Regions from separate parts of the Bacillus cereus group sp. RP43 genome, predicted to be linked through region 3. Evidence: riboswitches for the same ligand, from Rfam matches in the RefSeq annotation. Region 3 holds a riboswitch; each other region holds the start of a gene.

Region 1 (7,500 bases), on a different contig from region 3:
TCCATCTGAAATATCACTCCGGCCAATGCTTGTGCGATTCCATCGTGGATTTCACGAGCAATTCGATTTCGTTCTTCTAAAATCGTTCTTTTTTCCTGTTCAGAGATGAGTGTCCGCGTTTTAAGCAAGCTGCCTAACTGATTAGCAAACGTAGCTAAAGTCTGTACATCTTCAGTAATAAAACTCGCACTCCTGCTTTTCCCTGCCACAAACATTCCAACTAATTCATGATTTACCTTAAGAGGTAAATATACAAGAGAGCGCATAGTATTTTCAAACACTTCATCTCCCGGAGCCATACCTGTTTTCCAATCAGTAACAACAACAGTTTCTGATATCTCTTCAAACTCCTTATACAGATCAGAATAATTAGAAATATCGCGACGTACTTTTCCATCCTTTAATAAAAGTGTCCAGTTCTCTTCATCTTTCGCCCATAAAACATATGCCTGTATTCCTAGAAATCCTTTCAGTGATTGTTTCATCTGCTGTAAGTTGCCAGCAGATAGTCCACGACTTAATTCCGTCGTAATGGAAAAAAGCTTATATAATCGTTCTTTTTCCACCCGTATTTGTCTAACGAAAGAGCTAATGATACAGATTGCCACAAGCGGGAAAAAGAAGAACAGAACCATAATTTCATCCATCACTCCGCGATATCGGTAATCTAAAATATGTATAAGTGAAGAATAAAATAAACAAAAACTCAAACTCAAGAGTACTAACATATTCTTTTTACGCCACTCTTCTAGCGGATAGGGCTGAGGAAGAAGTATGATTAAAAGATCGTAAAATAAACCGTTAAAAAGGCAAAGAAATGCGCTGAATAAAAACAAAATTATGAATTTTTCATATAAAACTGAAAGATTCATTCCAGAAATAAAAAGAGAGAAACATCCACTGGAAAGCCATTCTGCTAATAAGATACTAAGAGCAAGTTGCGCACAATTAAATACTGTCCTTTGCATAGATAAGCGGCGAAACAATTGGATACATAACATCACACACACACACGAAACAACAGTTATATGTATTCCAAACTGCCAATTCATTGTATAAATAAGTGTAAGGCTGAGTGTGATTCCGCCTCTCCAAATGCGGATAGGAAAATACTCAGTAATTCCCATAAACATAATTAACAACAAAAGCAGTATAAGATGAGAAGGCATTTTACTTAAAAATAAAGAAACGATAAAAGCAATTAAACCAAGAAAAGAGATAGAATAAATATAAAAACTAGCTACTTGCTCTCTCATAGAAGTAAAATCTATCTTTTTCAAAACGATCCCTCCCTCAAAAAATTTATCCCGCTATTTGCGGGCAGTAAGACTCCCACCTCAAAAGTCAGGTGGGAGCCCTGCCGCCCGTAAACGCCCGATTGGTGAAGGCTAATAATCAGTAGGGAATGAACAAAACCCCAACTGATTATAGTTTCACTTTATTATCATCATTATCTACTAAAAAACCGGCACTGGCAAAATGAGAATGTTCCCATTAGCCAATCACCGGCTGTGCACTGTCCCTTGGAAGGGGTGACACAATATTAGTATAAAACAGGTCTCTTCATTCCGCCACCCATCAAATGTTATATTTGTAAATATATTCTATGTATATCGTATAGAACTAAAGATGTATATGAATCACTTTCATAATTGTTTGCGTGGAGCTGTTCCGCAAACAAACGTGACCTTTACTGGCTATTTACAACGTGAAGAGAGTTTATTACACAATTATAAATTTTAGTTTACTAAATGATACATAAGGTGAAATATCGCTTTATTTCTATATTCATTATATCAAAAAGATACATAACTAAACATACTTGTAATAAAAACCCATAAAAATTAAAATATGGTTATATAGTATTTTTACTGTATGATGATTTTAAGAAATTCCCCTTAAAATCAACTTACTCACATACCTTTATACAGTAATTGTTCCCCAATTTCTGTATATCAAAAAACCTTTCATTCATTTGAAAGGTTTTTTTGAACCTGCGCATATTCTTCTTTCGTATTCACATTTATAAACCATTCTGCATTTGCTTGTACATCTTCTCCGGCAACATATTTCACATTACATTGTGATAAAAGCTGCCCCATGCTTCTTTTCTCTTCCTGAAGTAAAGTGTAAATCTTCTCTTTCACACGGTAATGATACGCCGCGAGTAACGGTTGTTTTCTTTCATTAATAATAGGCACAACCGCATCATACTCATCACTCGTTTGTTCTAATAAAATAGTAAACCACTCTTGCGAAACATTTGGTGCATCGCAAGGCATAATAGCGTACCAATCTGCTTCGATATATTCCATTCCTGATACAATTCCAGCAAGTGGGCCGTTTCCTTTATAATGCGGAATATCTTCTATAACGGGAACTTGTACTAATTGCTCCACTCGCTCTTTTATATCAGAATGACTAATGACTACAACTCCTTGAAGCGTAGTGGTCATCACTTTCAAAATATGCTCAACAAAAGTACTCCCACCCCAGCTCGCTAGCGCTTTCGGTTCACCGAATCTACTCGACATACCACCTGCTAATACAATTCCAGCAAACTTACTCATTGGCGATGCAGCTCAAATGTAATATGACCTAACTCCGGTAAAATCAACTTATTCATCGCAAGACGAACTGCTCCGCTAGATCCCGGCATTGAGAAGACTACTTTGCGCCCAATCGTACCGCCGATTGCTCGACTTAACATCGCAGCGCTTCCGATATCTTCTAAATAACTAATCATACGAAACAACTCACCAAATCCAACAATTTCTTTATCTAATAACACTGACACTGCCTCAATCGTTACATCACGCTTCGTAATACCAGTTCCGCCATTGGTTAGTACGACATCTACATCTTCCCTATGATAACCAGCTAACACTGCTTGCTGAATACTTTCTTTATCATCTTTTACAATTTCATAAGAGGTCACTGTATGACCTGCTTCTTTTAACAATTCATGTAATAGCTGTCCGCTCTTATCCGTCTCTTCCGTACGTGTATCGGAAATCGTAACAATTTTACAGCGTACTTCTTTTGGTGCTTGTTTTTTATGTTCAGTTACACTCATTTTTCATCTTTCCTTTCTTGAAGACTTTTCTCCATTTTATCATACATATCTTTACACGATTATGTATGAAGCCAACGATGAAGCATGATACAATATAAGTATGTAAACCCACAAAAAGGAAAATAAAAGAGTGTACTTTTTATATTTTTTCTTAGGTTCCACATCATTAGCTACTCTTTAACTCACCTTATATTTTCTACATAATAGATTTAATTTTTAAATTTACACTACAAAATAAATCGGAGGTCTACATATTATGGAACTTTATAAAAAATTAACAACAACATTCATCCTCTTATTTATAGCTTCAATCACCGTGGGGTTTTCTCTAAAAGGAGCAATTCCATATGCTACATTAGTAAGTATTATATTCGCAACGCTATTTTTACTGAGCAGTGCATTTTGCGCGGGTAAAGCACGTCAAATGAAAGGGTAATTACATATGTTCAAGAAGAAACCGATAGTTTGTAAATCATGCAAAAAAGAAATACAAACGTATGAAAAAGCATGGATTCATATGCCCTTTCCGGCAAGCGGCATGACTAATATGAAAAGTATATTGAGCTAGACGGAGAAGTGTATTGTAATTCATGTATTCAAATCATAAGTAAAACAAAATAAAAAAAGCTTTGCGCTCACCGCGCAAAGCTTTTTTTCATATATTATAGACCAGCTTGCTCTTTTAAAGCTACAGCTTTGTCTGTACGTTCCCATGAAAGATCTACATCAGTACGTCCGAAGTGGCCGTAAGCTGCTGTTTGTTTGTAAATTGGGCGACGTAAGTCTAGCATTTTAATAATACCAGCTGGGCGAAGATCGAAGTTGTTACGAACTAGTTCTACTAGTACGTCTTCAGATACTTTACCAGTGCCAAATGTATCAACTGAAATTGATACTGGTTGTGCTACGCCGATTGCGTATGCAAGTTGTACTTCTGCTTTGTCAGCAAGACCAGCTGCTACGATGTTTTTCGCAACATAACGAGCTGCATATGCTGCAGAACGGTCAACTTTCGTTGCATCTTTACCAGAGAATGCACCGCCACCGTGGCGAGCGTATCCACCGTAAGTATCAACGATGATTTTACGTCCTGTTAAACCAGCATCACCTTGTGGTCCACCAATTACGAAGCGACCAGTTGGGTTAATGAAGAATTTCGTTTCTCCATCCATTAATTCAGCTGGAACTACAGCTTTAATTACATGCTCTTTTAAATCGCGATCGATTTCTTCCCATGTAACATCTGGATGATGTTGTGTAGAAATTACAATTGTATCCACACGTACAGGTTTACCACTTTCATCATACTCAACTGTAACTTGCGTTTTTCCATCCGGACGTAAGTATGATAATGTGTCATCTTTACGTACTTCAGTTAAACGGCGAGCTAATTTGTGAGCAAGCGAGATTGGAAGTGGCATTAATTCTTGTGTTTCATTACATGCGAAACCAAACATTAAACCTTGGTCTCCCGCACCAATTGCCTCAATCTCAGCGTCAGTCATTAGACCTTCGCGTGCTTCTAGCGCTTGGTCAACACCCATAGCGATGTCAGCAGATTGCTCATCGATAGATGTTAAAACTGCACAAGTTTCTGCATCGAATCCATATTTTGCGCGTGTGTAACCAATGCCTTGAATTGTTTCACGAACGATTTTCGGAATATCTACATAAGTAGAAGTCGTAATTTCCCCCGCTACCAATACTAAACCAGTTGTTACAGTTGTTTCACAAGCTACACGTGCATTTGCGTCCTTTGATAAGATCGCATCTAAAATTGAATCAGAAATTTGGTCACAAATTTTATCTGGATGTCCTTCAGTTACAGACTCAGATGTGAACAGATGACGTTTTTTTGTCATGTGGTAAACCTCCCTACAGTAATTGTATATATTGTACGGAACTCATCCTTAATTTGCCACAAACTGCGACATACATTTATTCTCCCACACAAGCATACAGAAAAACCTTTCCCACTTAACATAGAGGAAAGGTTTAATTTGCTACTTGCATACTGCTTTTTGCCCTTTGCTCTTATCGTTCGAGACCGTTAGCCTCGCACAGGTTTTAGCACCTATTCACCTGTATTTACCACTACAAGTGAGGTTGCTGGGCTTCATCGGGCCTGTCCCTCCGCCAGCTCGGGATAAGAGAGTATCCGTCCCAACCTATACTAAAGAAATGATATTCATTTGTCAATTAATATTCACATTTTCCTGAAAGTTTTTCTCAATACGCATAGAATGAAATATTAATAAGGAAATGATACATTCACACAAACAAAAATAAATAAATAGTATACATTATTTATATAATTGTGTTATACTCTTGATGGGGATTACGAGGAATATTTCATTAAATGAAAAGGATGGTATATAAATATGAGTACTGTGAATGTCCAAATTGGTTTACATGAATTATTGAACGGAAGCAATGCACAGATTCAATTAAGTGTTCCGCAATTAGTGGAAAAAGTATTAATGCGAAACGAAGGGAAATTAACTTCTACTGGTGCCGTTTCTGCTTCAACAGGAAAATACACAGGACGTTCTCCTAAAGATAAATTTATTGTGAAGGAAGCATCGGTTGCTGACAAAATTGCTTGGGGAGCCGTGAACCAACCGATCTCTGAAGAACATTTTAATAAATTATATACAAAAGTTTTAGAATACTTAAAAGAAAAAGAAGAGTTATTCGTCTTCAAAGGATTTGCTGGCGCTGATCGCAACTATCGCCTACCAATTCAAGTTGTTAACGAATATGCATGGCATAATTTGTTCGTACATCAATTATTTATTCGTCCAAATGAAGAAGAATTAACAACTCACGAATCAGAGTTCACAATTGTTTCTGCACCAAACTTCAAAGCAGATCCAGCAATTGACGGTACAAATTCTGAAGCATTCATTATGGTTTCATTCGAAAAACGTATCGTACTAATCGGTGGTACAGAATACGCTGGAGAAATGAAAAAATCAATCTTCTCTATTATGAACTTCTTACTACCTGAACAAGACATTCTTTCTATGCACTGCTCTTCAAACGTAGGCGAAGAAGGCGACGTAGCACTATTCTTCGGTTTATCTGGAACAGGGAAAACAACATTATCTGCTGATCCAAACCGTAAATTAATCGGTGACGATGAGCACGGTTGGTCTGATAACGGTGTATTCAATATTGAAGGCGGTTGCTACGCGAAATGTGTAAACCTTTCTCATGAGAAAGAACCACAAATCTTCGATGCAATCAAATTTGGTTCAGTTTTAGAAAACGTTGTCATTGATGGTCAAACACGCATCGCTGACTATAACGATACTACTTTAACAGAAAATACACGTGCTGCATACCCTATGCATGCGATTGACAATATCGTACTGCCAAGTGTTGCAGGACATCCAAATACAATTATTTTCTTAACTGCTGATGCATCTGGCGTATTGCCTCCAATCAGTAAGTTATCAAAAGAGCAAGCTATGTACCATTTCTTAAGCGGTTACACTAGTAAGCTAGCAGGAACAGAGCGCGGTGTTACATCTCCGCAAGCTACATTCTCTACTTGCTTCGGTTCACCGTTCTTACCACTTGATGCATCTCGCTATGCTGAAATGCTTGGTGAAAAAATTGAGAAACATGATGCGAAAGTATTCTTAGTAAACACTGGCTGGACTGGTGGCGAATACGGCGTTGGTAAGCGTATGAACTTAGGTTACACTCGTGCAATGATTCAAGCAGCACTAAGCGGTGAACTTGCAAAAGCTGAAACTGCGAAACACGACATCTTCGGTCTTGAAGTTCCACTTCACGTACCAGGTGTACCTGACGAAGTATTAATGCCTGAACAAACTTGGGCTGACAAAGATGCTTACAAAGCGAAAGCAATTGAGCTTGCAAACGAATTTAAAGAAAACTTCAAAAAATTCGATAGCGTTTCTGAAAATATTATTAACTTAGGCGGCCCAATCGCTTAATTATAAAACTTTCTGTTGAAATAACCCTTTACTCATATGAATAAGTGTCGTGTAACCGTAAAGTTTCGCGTACTCACCGACAAAACCCAATGCGGCTTAACGGTTACACACACTTACATAAAAAAGAAGCTTACGTGAAAAACGTGAGCTTCTTTCTATATATTCTTTACTTTACCCACATACAAATCACAGCAAACAAATCTCTCGCTCATTCTCTCCTTTTGGTTTGACACCTCATGGGAGCAAAAAAGGCTCTGATCGCTCCTACTCATCGCTAGATCATCCCATCTACAAAATCCAATTTATATAATCGGATTTTCATACGTACAAACCACAGCTTCGAACATATAAACTATTTTCCTACTCACTACATCCTTCTGGTTTCACACCGCATGGGAACAAAAAGGCTCTAACCGCTTCTATCAATCGCCGGATCCTCTGTTCCATCTAAAAAAG
Region 2 (7,500 bases), on a different contig from region 3:
TAGATTCCTCTTCATCTGCCTCTACTACAACTTCACCCCACGGATCGACAATTAAAGAATGACCTGCAAACTCATTATTCGGATCCTTTCCTGCCCTATTACATGCTACAACATAACACTGATTTTCAACTGCTCTCGCCTGTAAAAGCAAACGCCAATGCCCTAAACGTACTAATGGCCATTCTGCTACAACAAATAAAACTTTTGCACCTTTAGCAGTATGAACACGCATCCACTCCGGAAAACGAATATCATAGCAAATTGTGCCAGCGCACTCTACATCATCTAGCTTAAATTCACCTGTCTCATTACCAGCTACTAAATATTTATGTTCATCCATAAGCTGAAATAAATGTACTTTACTATATTCATTGATTAGATTCCCTTCATTGTTTACAACATACATTGTATTTGTAACACCTTGCTCTGTTTGCTTCGCAATGGAACCACCAACAATATGTACACCATATTGTTTCGACCATTCTTTCAACTTTTCTTTCGTTTCTACTCCCTCTCTATCTGCAATTTCAGAAAGTCTCGTTAAATCATATCCTGTTGTCCATAGTTCTGGTAAGACGATAACATCTGGTCTTTCCTTCATCGCTTCACTTATTTTATTTTTAGCGTTCTCAATATTTTTTTCTACATCTCCAAAGACAATATCCATTTGAATACATGCGACTTTCATTTTTTCAGCCCCATTCTCATTTTTTTCTTTACAAAATACTGGAAAGATTATATCATTTGTCACTAGAATTGTAACAACTTTCAAAAGAGGTGGAAAGTATGAAATTATTTCAACCTTCTGAGATAGTAACATCATTGCCGACACAATTTTTCGCTTCACTTGTTGCAAAAGTTAACAAAGTCGTTGCAGCTGGTCACGATGTTATTAATCTAGGTCAAGGTAATCCAGATCAACCAACACCGCAGCATATCGTTAAAGCTTTACAAGATGCTGCTGAAAAGACCATTCATCATAAATATCCGCCATTTCGCGGACACGAAAGCTTAAAAGAAGCCGTGGCAACATTCTATCAACGTGAATATGATGTAGTAGTAAATCCAAAAACTGAAGTTGCTATTTTGTTTGGCGGAAAAGCTGGATTAGTAGAATTACCAGTTTGTTTTACAAACCCTGGTGATACTATTCTCGTTCCAGATCCAGGCTATCCAGATTATTTATCAGGAGTTGCTTTAGCAAAAGCACAATTTGAAACAATGCCGCTTATTACAGAAAAAAATTTTTTACCGGATTATACAAAAATTGATGACTCTGTTGCAGAGCGAGCAAAGTTAATGTTTTTAAACTATCCAAATAACCCTACCGGTGCTACTGCATCAAAAGATTTTTTTGATGAAACCATTCATTTTGCTAATAAACATAATATATTAGTCGTTCATGATTTTGCTTACGGTGCTATCGGATTTGATGGTCAAAAGCCTGTTAGCTTCTTGCAAGCAGACGGCGCTAAAGATACAGGAATTGAGATTTACACTTTATCGAAAACTTTCAATATGGCTGGATGGCGTATTGCTTTTGCAGTAGGAAATGAAAGTGTCATCGAAACTATTAACCTATTGCAAGATCATATGTATGTTAGTATTTTTGGTGCAGTTCAAGATGCTGCCCGCGAAGCACTATTAGGCTCACAGTCTTGTGTGGTAGAACTTGTTAATAGTTATGAATCTCGGAGAAATGCTCTTATTTCAGCTTGTCACTCAATTGGTTGGAATGTAAACGTTCCAACAGGATCATTCTTTGCATGGCTTCCGGTACCAGAAGGATATACATCTGAGCAATTTTCTGATATTTTACTAGAAAAAGCACACGTTGCAGTTGCTCCTGGTGTTGGATTTGGTGAGCACGGCGAAGGGTATGTCCGTGTTGGTCTCTTGCACACAGAAGATAGATTACGAGAAGCAATTAATCGAATTGATAAATTAAATTTTTTCAGAAAGTCATTGACAACATAAAAAATATCTGACAAAATTCAGTTATCTTAAAAATTTAAACATTTCTAAATACTTCTTATCAAGAGCAGGTGGAGGGACGAGCCCGACGAAACCCGGCAACCGATCTACAATTGTAGACACGGTGCTAATTCTCGCAGCGTTACGCTGACAGATAAGGAGCTGGTTGTAAAAAAACCTCTCCTTAGCTGAGAGGTTTTTTTATTTAACTAGGAGGTTATAACAATGAGCGGAATTATAGCGACATATTTAATCCACGATGATTCTCACAACTTAGAAAAGAAAGCAGAACAAATTGCAATTGGTTTAACAATTGGTTCATGGACTCATTTACCACACTTATTACAAGAACAATTAAAACAACATAAAGGCAATGTCATTCATATTGAAGAGTTAGACGAACAAGAACATATTAACTCTTATCTTGGCAAAAAAGTATCACGTGGAATCATTAAAATTCATTATCCATCGCTGAACTTCAGCCCAGACTTACCAGCCATTTTGACAACAACATTTGGAAAACTTTCGTTAGATGGGGAAATTAAACTAATCGATTTAACATTCTCAGACGAATTAAAGAAACAGTTCCCTGGACCGAAATTTGGAATTGAAGGCATCCGAAACCTTTTACAAGTTCAAGATCGCCCTCTTCTAATGAGTATTTTCAAAGGGATGATAGGACGGAATATTGGATATTTAAAAACTCAACTACGCGATCAGGCAATTGGAGGCGTAGATATTGTAAAAGATGATGAAATTTTATTCGAAAACTCATTAACACCACTTACAAAAAGAATTGAATCTGGGAAAGAAGTTTTACAATCTGTATACGAAACTTACGGACATAAAACTTTATACGCAGTAAATTTAACAGGGCGAACTTATGATTTAAAAGAGAACGCGAAACGTGCGGTGGTAGCTGGAGCAGACATTCTTTTATTTAATGTATTTTCTTATGGATTAGATGTACTGCAAGCACTTGTGGAAGACGATGAAATTCCAATTCCTATTATGGCACACCCTGCTGTAAGTGGCGCATATTCGTCATCGAAACTATATGGGTTCTCTTCTCCATTACTACTTGGAAAATTACTACGTTACGCTGGTGCTGATTTCTCTTTATTCCCATCACCATACGGCAACGTTGCATTAGAAAAAGAGGAAGCTCTTCTCATTACAAAAGCATTAACTGAGGAAGACCACTATTTTAAGAAAAGTTTTTCTGTTCCATCTGCTGGAATTCATCCTGGTTTCGTTCCCTTTATTTTACGAGATTTTGGTAAGGATGTTGTGATTAATGCCGGCGGCGGGATTCATGGGCATCCAAATGGAGCTCAAGGTGGTGGCAAAGCTTTCCGTGCTGCAATTGAAGCTACTTTACAAGGTAAACCACTCCATGAAGTGGATGAAATAAATTTGCATAGCGCACTACAAATATGGGGAAATCCTTCTCATGAGGTGAAATTATGAGTATTCAAGTATTTTGTGATTTCGATGGTACGATTACAAATAACGATAATATCATGTCCATTATGGAAAAATTCGCACCACCAGCAGCAGAGGAAATAAAGCAAAAAATTTTATCGCAAGAACTTTCTATTCAAGAAGGTGTTTCTCAATTATTTCGATTAATACCTATTAATCTACACGATGATATTATTCAGTTTTTACAAGAAACTGCTGAAATCCGTACAGGTTTTCATGAATTCATACAATTCATTAATGAAAATAACATTTCCTTTTACGTTATATCAGGTGGAATGGATTTCTTCGTCTATCCACTCTTACAAGAAATAATCCCTAAAGAACAAATTTATTGTAATGCAACTGACTTTTCAGGAGAATTTGTTGAAGTGAAATGGCCGCACCCTTGTGACGAGCAATGTCAGCATAATTGTGGTCTCTGTAAATCATCATTAATTCGTAAACTAAGCTCTAAAGATGATTTTCATATTGTGATTGGAGATTCTATTACTGATTTACAAGCAGCAAAACAAGCAGATAAAGTATTCGCCCGTGACTTCCTTATTACAAAGTGTGAAGAAAATCGTATTGCTTATACACCGTTTGAAACATTTCACGATGTTCTAGCTGAACTAAAACATTTGTTGGAGGTGAAATTATGAAACAACTTTTTCGTCAATGGTATGACTTAAGTGAAATTAAAAAAGAATTAACAACTCGGAATTGGTTTCCAGCAACGAGTGGAAATATTTCTATAAAAGTCAGTCATGATCCCCTTACTTTTCTTATTACAGCAAGTGGCAAAGATAAAACAAAAACCACTCCAGATGATTTTTTATTAGTAAATCATCAAGGAGTTCCCGTTTTAGAAACTGAGTTACGCCCTTCGGCAGAAACAATATTGCATACACATATTTATAACAATACGAACGCCGGGTGCGTACTTCATGTTCATACAACTGATAACAATGTCATCACAAATTTGTATAGTGATGCAGTCACCCTTCAAAATCAAGAGATTATTAAAGCTCTTGATATTTGGGAAGAAGGTGCAACGATTAACATTCCTATTATCGAAAATGATGCTCATATCCCGACGCTTGGAGAGAAATTCCGAAAGCATATACAAGGAGATTCAGGAGCAGTATTAATTCGAAACCATGGCATTACCGTATGGGGCCGTGATAGCTTTGATGCAAAAAAAAGATTAGAAGCTTATGAGTTTTTATTCCAATTTCATATAAAATTATTATCAATTCAAGGAGGCGTTTCTAATGGCGCAAATTCGTATTCATGAGGAAAATACTCGTATTGAAAATGAAGTAGAAGTATCAAACTTTCTACAAGGAGAAGATGTTTTATATGAGAAATGGAATATTTCTAAACTTCCTACTCATTTAAAAGAAAATTACTCCTTAACAGATGAAAACAAAGCTGAAATATTAACGTTGTTTTCAAAAGAAATTGCTGATGTTTCAGAGCGCAGAGGTTATAAAGCATATGATGTGATTTCACTTTCAAATAGCACACCTAACCTTGACGAGTTATTAATTAATTTCCAAAAAGAACACCATCATACTGACGATGAAGTTCGCTTTATTGTCAGTGGTCATGGCATCTTCGCTATTGAAGGAAAAGATGGTCGATTCTTTGACGTTGAACTTGAGCCTGGTGACCTTATATCTGTACCTGAAAATGCAAGACATTATTTTACCTTACAAGATGATCGCCAAGTTGTAGCTATTCGTATTTTTGTTACAACAGAAGGTTGGGTTCCAATTTATTAAGGTAGCTAGTTGAATAAAAGATTGGAACCCCTTTTCCAATCTTTTATTCACTCTACATATATACATCCTCCTATGGAACAGGCTTATTTCATAACATTGAAGTAAGCCTGATTTTTTATTTACTAAAATAATTTGTCCCTTTCGTTTATTCAAATCACACTTCCATTTTATCAAGTATATTTCGGAACACTTTTTGAACATTTATTGAACTTTTTTTGAATTTTTTCTGAAAATTCTGTTTTGTGTATGATATACTACAAATAATAAGAAGGAAAAGAATATTGCAAGCAGAGGGGGATAATCATGAGTTTACTTATCGCACTTATACTAGGAGTTTCATGTGGAGCTATTCCTGTCATTTTAGGAGCTATTATGGAAGAATTAGAAGTTGGTGTTTTAGGTTTTGTCGCATCTTGTGTAAGCGCTTTATTTTTTGGTTTGTACGGTGCTATTCCTGTTGCTATCCTGTGCGCATTTTATATAGTACGCCATGCTCGCGCGAAACAGTTTGGTCCTAATCACATTGCACAAGTTATTCCATTCCCAATTGAACGATGCCGCCGAGCTTCCAGCCTATAAATTATCCAACTTAAATATTATGCCTGCCTAAATAAAAAGTCCTCAAATGAGGACTTTTTATTTATTTTCTTCTAGAAATTGAAACAATTCTTGCAAATGAAGTGCATCTTCACTATAGCTAACGGATACGTGACATGTCCCTTCAATCTCAGCATGCATATAAAGGGCAATTCCATCTCGATCATATTTCAATGCCAAATAAAACTCCATTTCCTCTAACATCTTTTTCGAAGTTCGGATAACATAATGCCCTTTCTCATCTCGTCCATATTCAAAACTTGGCTCAAAATCGTATTTTTGTTTAAATGCTTCTTTTTGCTTATCATTAATCTGTACACAAGTTGATTGCTGCACAGCATCAATCATCTCATCAAACTTTTGGAGATCCATCTCATTTACCCCCTTATATACTTTTTGTATAATACTTGTGTTCCGCTATTCTCTTCTCCATCTGCGATTAGTTCTTCATACAATTCCCTCGCTAAGGTTAAACCCGGTACCGGTAATTGTAGTTTTTCAGCTTCATCTAAAGCAATCTTCATATCTTTCATAAAATGCTTTACATAAAAACCAGGTTCAAAATCTCCTTTTAACATTCGAGGAGCTAAATTACTTAATGACCAGCTACCTGCTGCTCCTGTCGAAATACTCTCTAATACTTTATCTGCATTAAGTCCAGCCTTTTTCGCATAAGCAACAGCTTCACATACTCCAATCATGTTGGAAGCAATCGCAATTTGATTACACATTTTTGTATGTTGTCCACTCCCTGCTGGTCCTTGCAGCTGAATATTTGTTCCTAGCTTTTCAAATAACGGTAAACATTTATCATATATTTCGTTCTCTCCACCGACCATAATTGCGAGTCTTGCTTCTTTAGCGCCAACATCTCCTCCAGATACAGGTGCATCTAGCGTATATACACTCTTACTTTTTCCAGCTTCATTAATACGTTTTGCCAATGTTGGTGTAGATGTCGTAAAATCAATTGCTATCGTACCTTCATTTGCATGTTCTAAAATTCCATCTATCCCAAAGTACACTTCTTCTACATCATGAGGATAACCAACCATCGTCATAACAACATCAACTTGCTTTACTAACACTTTCGGTGTATCACACCAAGTCGCACCCTCTTGCACTAAAGAATCCGCTTTTTCTTTCGTTCTATTATATACATATACTTTATAACCACTTTGCATTAAATGGTTAACCATACTTTTTCCCATCACACCAATACCAATGAAACCTATTGATAAATTTTTATTCTCCATCTTCTCATCCCCTTTGTTCTAATAAATCATTTACCATCTTTCGAAATTCCTTATTAAAATCATCATCCAAACCATTCTTCACATTTGAGAATAAAATAACAAACGTTCCTTTTTCTTTATTGAAATTATTAAACGTATTCCAGCCAGATAGTACACCATGGTTATGGAAATAATCTGGATATATGTAAAAGCTAAATGCATATTTTTTTTCTTGTGAAGGTGTAAACATCGCTTGTATACTTTGTTCAGAAAGAAGCTTTCCATTTATAATCGCTTCATCTAATTTTTTCATATCCCCTACTGTCGTATACATCTCACCCGATCCATATAACCAGTCCATCCCTAATTTTTGCGCTGGTACAAGTTCTTGATCTTTCTTCACATAACCCTTCGTGAAGTTTTTATCTCCAGGCACCATATTT
Region 3 (7,500 bases):
GTCGGAGCCTCTGTATCTGGTTTCGGATTAACAATTTGATTTACTGTTTTCAGGCCATCCTTTGTAACTTCGTATATGGCTTTTTTTCCAAAGCTCTCTTGTTTACTATTATCGACATTCATGAAAGTTGCTCTATGCACACCTTCTAGATGTGTTAACTCAATATAATCTCCTACTTTGACTGGAACTTTTTGCAGTTCAGCATTTTGTTGTTTGTTTCCATAAATGTCTTTCTTATATACTACTTTTCCTGATGCATTTTGTACTTTAATACTCGCATATGTTTCATTAAAATAATGATGCGGTATGCCTTCTTTTAAGTCGATTTGCATTTCTTCTGTCGACTTATTGAAATTGACTTTAGCAAACTCAAAATCACTAATTCCTTTTAATGACCATGCAAACTTGTTTCCTTCTAAAATATTATTTCCATTAGGCATATCTGGTTTAATTGGATTAGAATCCGTACCCTTCCAAATCTCTGCTGTTAAAATTGGATATCCTAATGCAGCCACTTTTTGGATGGTATCGTTATTTGGACGTAATCCCCACTTCTCAAAGAAAGGAATCAAATTTTGTTTGGCTACTTTTGATGCTGAAATCATAAATAATTGTTTTTTATTTTCATCAGTTTGTGGAATTTCATTTGAAGGCATGTCTCTATACAATTGATGCAATTTAGGATAGAAATCCTCTCCATATGCTAACTGTAGTTGCCAAAGCATAACAAGCTTAACAAAAACATCACTAATTTCATCATAATTTTTATTCGTTTGTTCTAGATATTGAAACGCTTTTGGATAAATTCCACTTTTCTCTAAATTGGATGGTTGATTAAATGCTTTTTCTACAGAAAGGCTGTATATATTATTTTGTACTTCTGTCATATTATAAAACTTCCAGGGCGATTGTTGTCTCAAATGTCCTGCCTCGTGCCATGGACCCCAGCCATCTTTTACAAATTTATCAATATCTAACACGTATTGAATTGCATCTCCTACATATGCAGTTCGATAAGAAGTTGCATACATATAATAATCAGGAGAATGATTTTCCTCTACGTAATGAACATAATGTTTATCTACTTGTTCTTCGGATAATCCAGCTACTTTGTCTTGAATTCGAGTAGCTTCATCCATCTTTTTTAAGAGTTGTACAGGATCTGTATTAGAACCCAACAAATATTTCTTAACACGTGCAGGGCTGGCTGTAATTAATACACGTTCTCCTTTTAACTCCACTGCGTGTGCATTAGGATATTGGTCCAGCATGTTTATTAGATCTTGTTTCGTATGCTTTCCTAATTCAAAGAAAGGCGTAGTCGTTCCACCTGTTGTGACTGTTGTTCGAATGGTGCCACCTTGTTGTTTATTATAAAAATAAATCATCCCCCCATTTGGAGATTGAATCGTGTTTATACCAGGTTTTAATGTAAATGATTTTATTTTAGAATCTTCTCTCCAAGAAGCATCATACGAATACGTTCCAATATATACCTGAATATCTTGATCACCTTCTACATTAATCGTTATTTGTTCATTTGGTTTTGCATATAAACCAGTGGGTTCATATGGGCTAAATGCCATATTTTTTCTTTCCTGTTGTTTCAGTCCCTCGACATCCCCTTTCCCTGGGACTGTATACGTTCTATTTTCTGATTTAACTGAATTTTCACCTTGCAGTGATGTCGATAAATTTTTTTGCTGCTGCGTTTCCTCTGCAAAGACATCTGGTGAAGAAGCCATTCCAGAAGCAAGTATAGTTAATGTTGCAGTAGCTACAAGTATTCTTTTGGTTTTATGCTTTGATTTATTCCCCATAGTATCTCCCTCTCATTTCCTTGATAAATTTAAAAGTTTTCATTTCTTTAGCATGTGTTTACGTGCAAAAACAGTTCATTAACTTGTATTTATTACTTTTTACATAGCCCTCCCTTCACTCTATTTATAATTATATTTAGATGTTATTTTATGACACATATAAATACAACTTTATAAAATATCTATCAAAAACGTGTATTTATGTTTTAATCTAGTATTCCTAACTGTCTTACAAATCAAATAAATTACACAAAGGTAGTCATTTCGTGTGAATAATACATTAAATCTAATTATTTACAGAGTAATAATTCACAAAAAATTAATATTATGTAAAATTCAAGAAAGTAAATAGCTATAGGCGGATTTGTCATATATACATTGACACCGCTAAGTCATTTACTGCCATCAGAATACTTCATTCTTTTTTCTCTTATAGTTTAAGTTTTTAAGTTATTGGGAGATAAAAGCGTCATCTTTTCCTATGGTTCCACAGAAAAGATAGCGTAGTTTTTATATTTTATCATTCTAGCAAAGAAGACTCCTTCCTCAAGGAACGTCAAGTGAGTAGGTGGGAGATGAATTGGCTAAAATGATAAATGTGATTTGTAGCATACATCTGCCACAATTTAAACCATAACTTTCCCCGGAACGTTAAATATAAATAACTATAAATAAACATTGAAAAATAGTTGTAGTATACAGAGTGAATAAAGTTGTTTCATTTCAGATGTACAAAGATAATAATGTTGTTTAATTTTGAGGTGAAAAACTAAGAACTATGCTAAAATTCGTATGTAGTATGGTTGTTTATAATCGAAATGTTCTTTTAAATCAATATTTAGATTCGAGGAGGAAGTATGTGATCCAGTAAATAATTATTTGACCACATAAAACCATTCCTATTATTTGTGCAATCTCAGGCATATCCATAACATTGAATAAAATAATTGCGAATCCCTCCACAAGAATAGAATAATAAAAGGTATGAGAGCGAGCTCTATTCGCAACATAGTGATTACGCTCATCATTATGTTTTACCATCAATTTTTTTGCATACTCGGCATCGTTCTTAAAACGCCCAATCTGAACTAAACGTATAATCGAAATAATGACAAAAACAATCCCCATCCCACTCCAAAAGCTATCTATCACTTCAAAAGACTCAGCTGATATATACAAAGTAATTCCTATAAATAAGAGTGTCACATACCATATTATTCTACTTTTCACATTTTGCATTTTTAGCTCTCCCTTATTCTTCTTCAAAAATATTTTCCCTGGTCCAACTTGAAAGTTAAGAAATTCTCCACTGTGCAGATCATATTCTAATTGAATTTTGATTCCAGCTGTTTGGGCACACCCTCCAGAGCCTGGATATACATTCTCTAAAGCATTTGGCACTTGAAATACGGTGGCATCTAGGATATGGACTCGTTGAAAATAAGAGAAGAAATGGTTAGAAATTTGTGTTTGTTCACATATCTTTTGTTCTAACAGTAAAGAAAAAATATGTTTTAAAAACAAAACTGCTTTAGCATTTAAACGTTTATTTAAGCCCTCAGGGCTAAGTAAAGTGCCTGTCGCTGCATGAAGCCTACTACATAATCGAACCAAGGAATCACTTGCCACCCGTTGACTAATCCAAATGCAAATAGCAGCTAAGTTTGATCCAGAAAACTTACGTTTTCGCTTTATAAATCCTATTCCACTTGCAAGTTCTTCTAAGAATACAGGTGTAACATATCGTTGTAATTCTTCTGCAAATGGTAGTAATTCATCTTGAATCGAGAGATTCATAAGAAAACATCATCCTTTCTAATTTAGCTTGTTTAGAAAGGATAACGCTTTTTGATATTTGAGGGTATTAAAATCTCCTGAGTTGATGGTTATGTATGGTGACCCCATAGCCAAAGAAGTAAGAAGATATTTAGAAGTGCATCAAATTTTGAGGAAGTGCTTGTGAACCGTATCATAAATAAATGAGGTTTTGTATGTTCGATTTTTAAATAATACCCAAGAAGGAGTGGGTTGCAGTTATAGTAATACTCTATTTTTGTATTTCTATAATAGATAATTTTTTAAAAAAACAGAATTATCTTGACAGTTATTGAATGGATTGATAAGGTTATAAAAAAATATTTCTTATCCAGAGAGGTGGAGGGACTGGCCTTATGAAACCTCAGCAACAGGTCTGCTTAAGTAGACACTGTGCTAATTCCAGCGGGTGATAATCCTGATAGATGAGAGCTTCCGTTTTTATTTGTCAGTAGCGCCCTCTTTTTTAGAGTGCGTTTTTGTTTTTTCTGGATAGTAACTAAAGGAGAGTAGAAATGGAGAACAAAAATGGGCAAGAATTTCAAAGGAAAATGCAAGCACGTCATTTAGTCATGCTATCACTTGGTGGGGTGATTGGAACTGGCTTATTCTTAAGCCCGGGTTACACTATTCAACAAGCTGGCCCATTTGGAACAATTCTATCCTATCTGATTGGTGCGCTAGTGGTTTATCTAGTTATGCTATGTTTAGGAGAGCTTTCCGTACATATGCCTGAAACGGGTGCATTTCATAGTTATGCAGTTAAATACATTGGACCGGGTACAGGGTATACAGTAGCCTGGTTGTATTGGTTAACTTGGACTGTTGCTTTAGGTTCTGAATTTACAGCCGCAGGATTACTTATGAAGCGATGGTTTCCATCGGTTAATGTTTGGGTATGGAGTGCTCTTTTTGCCATTTTGATCTTTGTATTAAATGTCCTGACTGTTAAATTTTTCGCCGAATCCGAATTTTGGTTTTCATCGATAAAGGTTATAGCTATTGTGTTTTTTATTGTTTTAGGAGTAGCGGCAATGCTAGGGTTTCTTCCGATGACTCATTCAAAAGCAGCACCATTCTTTTCTAATTTTACAAGTGGAGGTTTATTTCCTCATGGTGCTACGGCCATTATGATGACCATGCTTGCGGTTAATTTTGCTTTTTCGGGAACAGAATTAATAGGCATTGCAGCTGGAGAAACAGCGAACCCGGAAAAAATGATACCGAAGGCCATTCGAACTACTCTGTGGAGATTGATTATCTTTTTTGTAGGAACAATTGTTGTTTTATCTGCGTTATTGCCTATTTCCGATGCAGGGGTATTAGAGAGCCCTTTTGTTGCAGTTCTAGAACGAATTGGGGTGCCATATTCAGCTGACATAATGAATTTCGTTATCTTAACAGCCATTTTATCTGCGGCAAACTCAGGCCTTTATGCCTCTTCTAGAATGCTTTGGTCGCTTGCTAATAAGAATACGATATCCCCGATTTTTGGGAAAATGACGAAGCAAGGTGTTCCAATCAACGCCGTCATTTTCAGCATGGTGGGTGGAGCTTTGGCTTTGCTCTCAAGTATTGTGGCACCAGATACTGTCTATATCGTACTTGTTTCCATTTCCGGTCTAGCAGTAGTTATAGTTTGGATGAGTATTAGTGCTTCCCAGTTCCTATTTCGCAGACAATTTTTGAAAGAAGGAAATTCTGAAAAGGACTTGATTTATCGCACACCACTATATCCATTAGTACCAATTGCTTCTTTTATCCTGTGTCTGGCATCGTGTATTGGAATTGCATTCGATCCAACACAGAGAATTGCCTTATATTGTGGCATACCGTTTATTTTGTTTTGCTATGGAAGTTATTATCTAACAAAAAATCTAAAAAAGAGGGGCGTAGATTATGTCGAACAAAATCAACCCAATTGATGATATTTTATCCCAACATTCCATTATGCTTCTTGACGGAGCATTAGCTACAGAATTGGAGGCGCATGGATGTAATTTGGACGATCCCCTTTGGTCGGCAAGTGTGTTACTAGAAAATCCGGAACTAATTTATCAGGTTCATTCAGACTATTTTCGTGCTGGAGCGGACTGTGCCATAACAGCAAGCTATCAAGCTACTATTAGTGGTTTTTCCGCGCGTGGAATACAAGAACAGGAAGCTTTGGAATTAATTAAGAAAACGGTGTTACTTGCAAGAAGGGCAAGAGATGATTTTTGGAAGGAAAATAAGCAAACGAATAGGCCTAAACCATTGGTTGTTGCATCAGTTGGGCCGTACGGGGCTTACCTTGCAGATGGTTCAGAGTATGTAGGCAACTATGGTGTGACAGATAAAACATTAGCAGACTTTCACCGTTCGAGAATGTCTGCGTTAATCGAAGCAGGTGCAGATCTATTGGCATTTGAAACGATCCCTTCCCTGCAAGAAGCAAGAGTATTAGATACATTATTGCGTGAGTTTCCAGAAACATATGCGTGGCTTTCCTTTTCGCTAAAAAATGAGAAAGAGATTAGTGAAGGTATGAAACTCGTGGAGTGTGCACGAGCTTTTGAGAAAAGTGAACAAATTGTAGCGATAGGCATCAATTGTGCGCCAGTAACCGTTGTGACTGGTGCAATCCAAGAGTTGAGGGCAAACACCAAAAAAACGATTATTGTTTATCCAAACTCTGGTGAAACTTATAATCCAGAAACAAAAACATGGCATGGTCATGAACAATGTAACTCGTTGGATATTCAATCTGAAGAATGGTACCAAGCAGGTGCACGTTTAATAGGTGGATGCTGCAGAACGACACCTTATCACATTGAGGAGATATCGAACAAGTGGCGTTCTTCCGAGTTTTTCTATTCGAACGAAGCAAAACAGTAATTTAATGGATGATAATCTATCTTTGTGTGTATTTTCATGATTTTGCTTGTTATAAAAAAACTAGAATATCAATAAAACTTTTACTGATAGATGGCACCAACAGTAACCGAATTTCTTTCGCTAATCTTATAAATAAAAAGTCGATTTCCTGTACGTTAAGAAATCGACTTTTTATTGAGTAACTTAATTTCTTTATTAGATTCGAGCTTGGTTAAATTAAATTCAAAATATCTTTTGGGGTATTTAATACATAATCAGCTTTTTCAAAACCTTCGCTTGTCTTTGAGCCCCAAAAAGCGAGTGCGAATTTAACACCAGCACTTTTCGCGCATTGCATATCGTATATAGAGTCCCCAATGTATACTGCCTCATTATTAGGAATATCTAATTGTTTCAAACAAGCTAATAATGGTTCGGGATGTGGTTTGTGTTTATCCGTATCACACGCACAAATTGTATGTTCAAAATGACCGCTTAGATCAAATGGCTCGAACTCATCTATTAATTCTTGCTTAGTTTTTGATGTAACAATACCTAGCTTTAATTTACTAAGGGATAACTCTTTAATAACGTCCTCTAATTCTTCAAACACCGAAACTTCATGGGAAAAATTTAGTACAGATTTGCACCATTTCGGATGGACAACGTCTATATTTTGTATATCTAATTTTTTTAAGGTTTCTTTTCCAGGAATTCCTAATGCAAATCGTAAATCCTGTAACGCATAATCTTCCTTTAGTTCTTCTTTTAAAACTTTTTGTAAGGATTTTAATATTGCTTTTTCTGTGTCTAAAATTGTGCCATCTACGTCAAAAACAAGAGATGTAATCAAAATAAAGCCTCCCTATTTTTTAATCTTCACTTGTAATTACTACTTCAACACCGTTTTCTTTCAAAGTATTATATAAATCATTAGACATAACTCTATTTGTAATGAATGTGTCTATAGATTCAAGCGTTAAACCCTTATAATTTCGTCGCTGATTCC

What was found. Region 3 has a riboswitch for S-adenosylmethionine ahead of mmuP (S-methylmethionine permease). Riboswitches for the same ligand answer to the same signal wherever they lie in the genome.
Region 1: it holds a riboswitch for S-adenosylmethionine, as region 3 does, so the genes downstream of both, metK (methionine adenosyltransferase) here and mmuP (S-methylmethionine permease) in region 3, are expected to answer to the same signal.
Region 2: it holds a riboswitch for S-adenosylmethionine, as region 3 does, so the genes downstream of both, mtnW (2,3-diketo-5-methylthiopentyl-1-phosphate enolase) here and mmuP (S-methylmethionine permease) in region 3, are expected to answer to the same signal.

Annotation. Positions count from the first base shown of each region.
Region 1 is NZ_JARVHQ010000001.1:662,788-670,287, reverse strand. It holds gene QCI75_RS03475 (GAF domain-containing sensor histidine kinase) at 1-1,280, opposite strand, end outside; gene QCI75_RS03470 (molybdenum cofactor guanylyltransferase) at 1,968-2,570, opposite strand; gene QCI75_RS03465 (MogA/MoaB family molybdenum cofactor biosynthesis protein) at 2,567-3,076, opposite strand; gene QCI75_RS03460 (hypothetical protein) at 3,333-3,512, shown strand; gene metK (methionine adenosyltransferase) at 3,739-4,938, opposite strand; SAM riboswitch class I at 5,108-5,229, opposite strand; gene pckA (phosphoenolpyruvate carboxykinase (ATP)) at 5,458-7,044, shown strand.
Region 2 is NZ_JARVHQ010000001.1:1,342,739-1,350,238, reverse strand. It holds gene QCI75_RS07170 (carbon-nitrogen family hydrolase) at 1-772, opposite strand, end outside; gene QCI75_RS07165 (pyridoxal phosphate-dependent aminotransferase) at 787-1,977, shown strand; SAM riboswitch class I at 2,030-2,135, shown strand; gene mtnW (2,3-diketo-5-methylthiopentyl-1-phosphate enolase) at 2,200-3,444, shown strand; gene QCI75_RS07155 (2-hydroxy-3-keto-5-methylthiopentenyl-1-phosphate phosphatase) at 3,441-4,100, shown strand; gene QCI75_RS07150 (methylthioribulose 1-phosphate dehydratase) at 4,097-4,735, shown strand; gene QCI75_RS07145 (1,2-dihydroxy-3-keto-5-methylthiopentene dioxygenase) at 4,713-5,225, shown strand; gene QCI75_RS07140 (hypothetical protein) at 5,529-5,804, shown strand; gene QCI75_RS07135 (DUF3909 family protein) at 5,862-6,194, opposite strand; gene QCI75_RS07130 (NAD(P)-dependent oxidoreductase) at 6,200-7,078, opposite strand; gene QCI75_RS07125 (serine hydrolase domain-containing protein) at 7,083-7,500, opposite strand, start outside.
Region 3 is NZ_JARVHQ010000002.1:339,004-346,503, forward strand. It holds gene QCI75_RS28385 (M60 family metallopeptidase) at 1-1,820, opposite strand, end outside; partial or broken gene QCI75_RS28390 (IS4 family transposase) at 3,093-3,617, opposite strand; SAM riboswitch class I at 3,960-4,067, shown strand; gene mmuP (S-methylmethionine permease) at 4,151-5,560, shown strand; gene mmuM (homocysteine S-methyltransferase) at 5,535-6,512, shown strand; gene QCI75_RS28405 (HAD family hydrolase) at 6,724-7,344, opposite strand; gene QCI75_RS28410 (DeoR/GlpR family DNA-binding transcription regulator) at 7,364-7,500, opposite strand, start outside.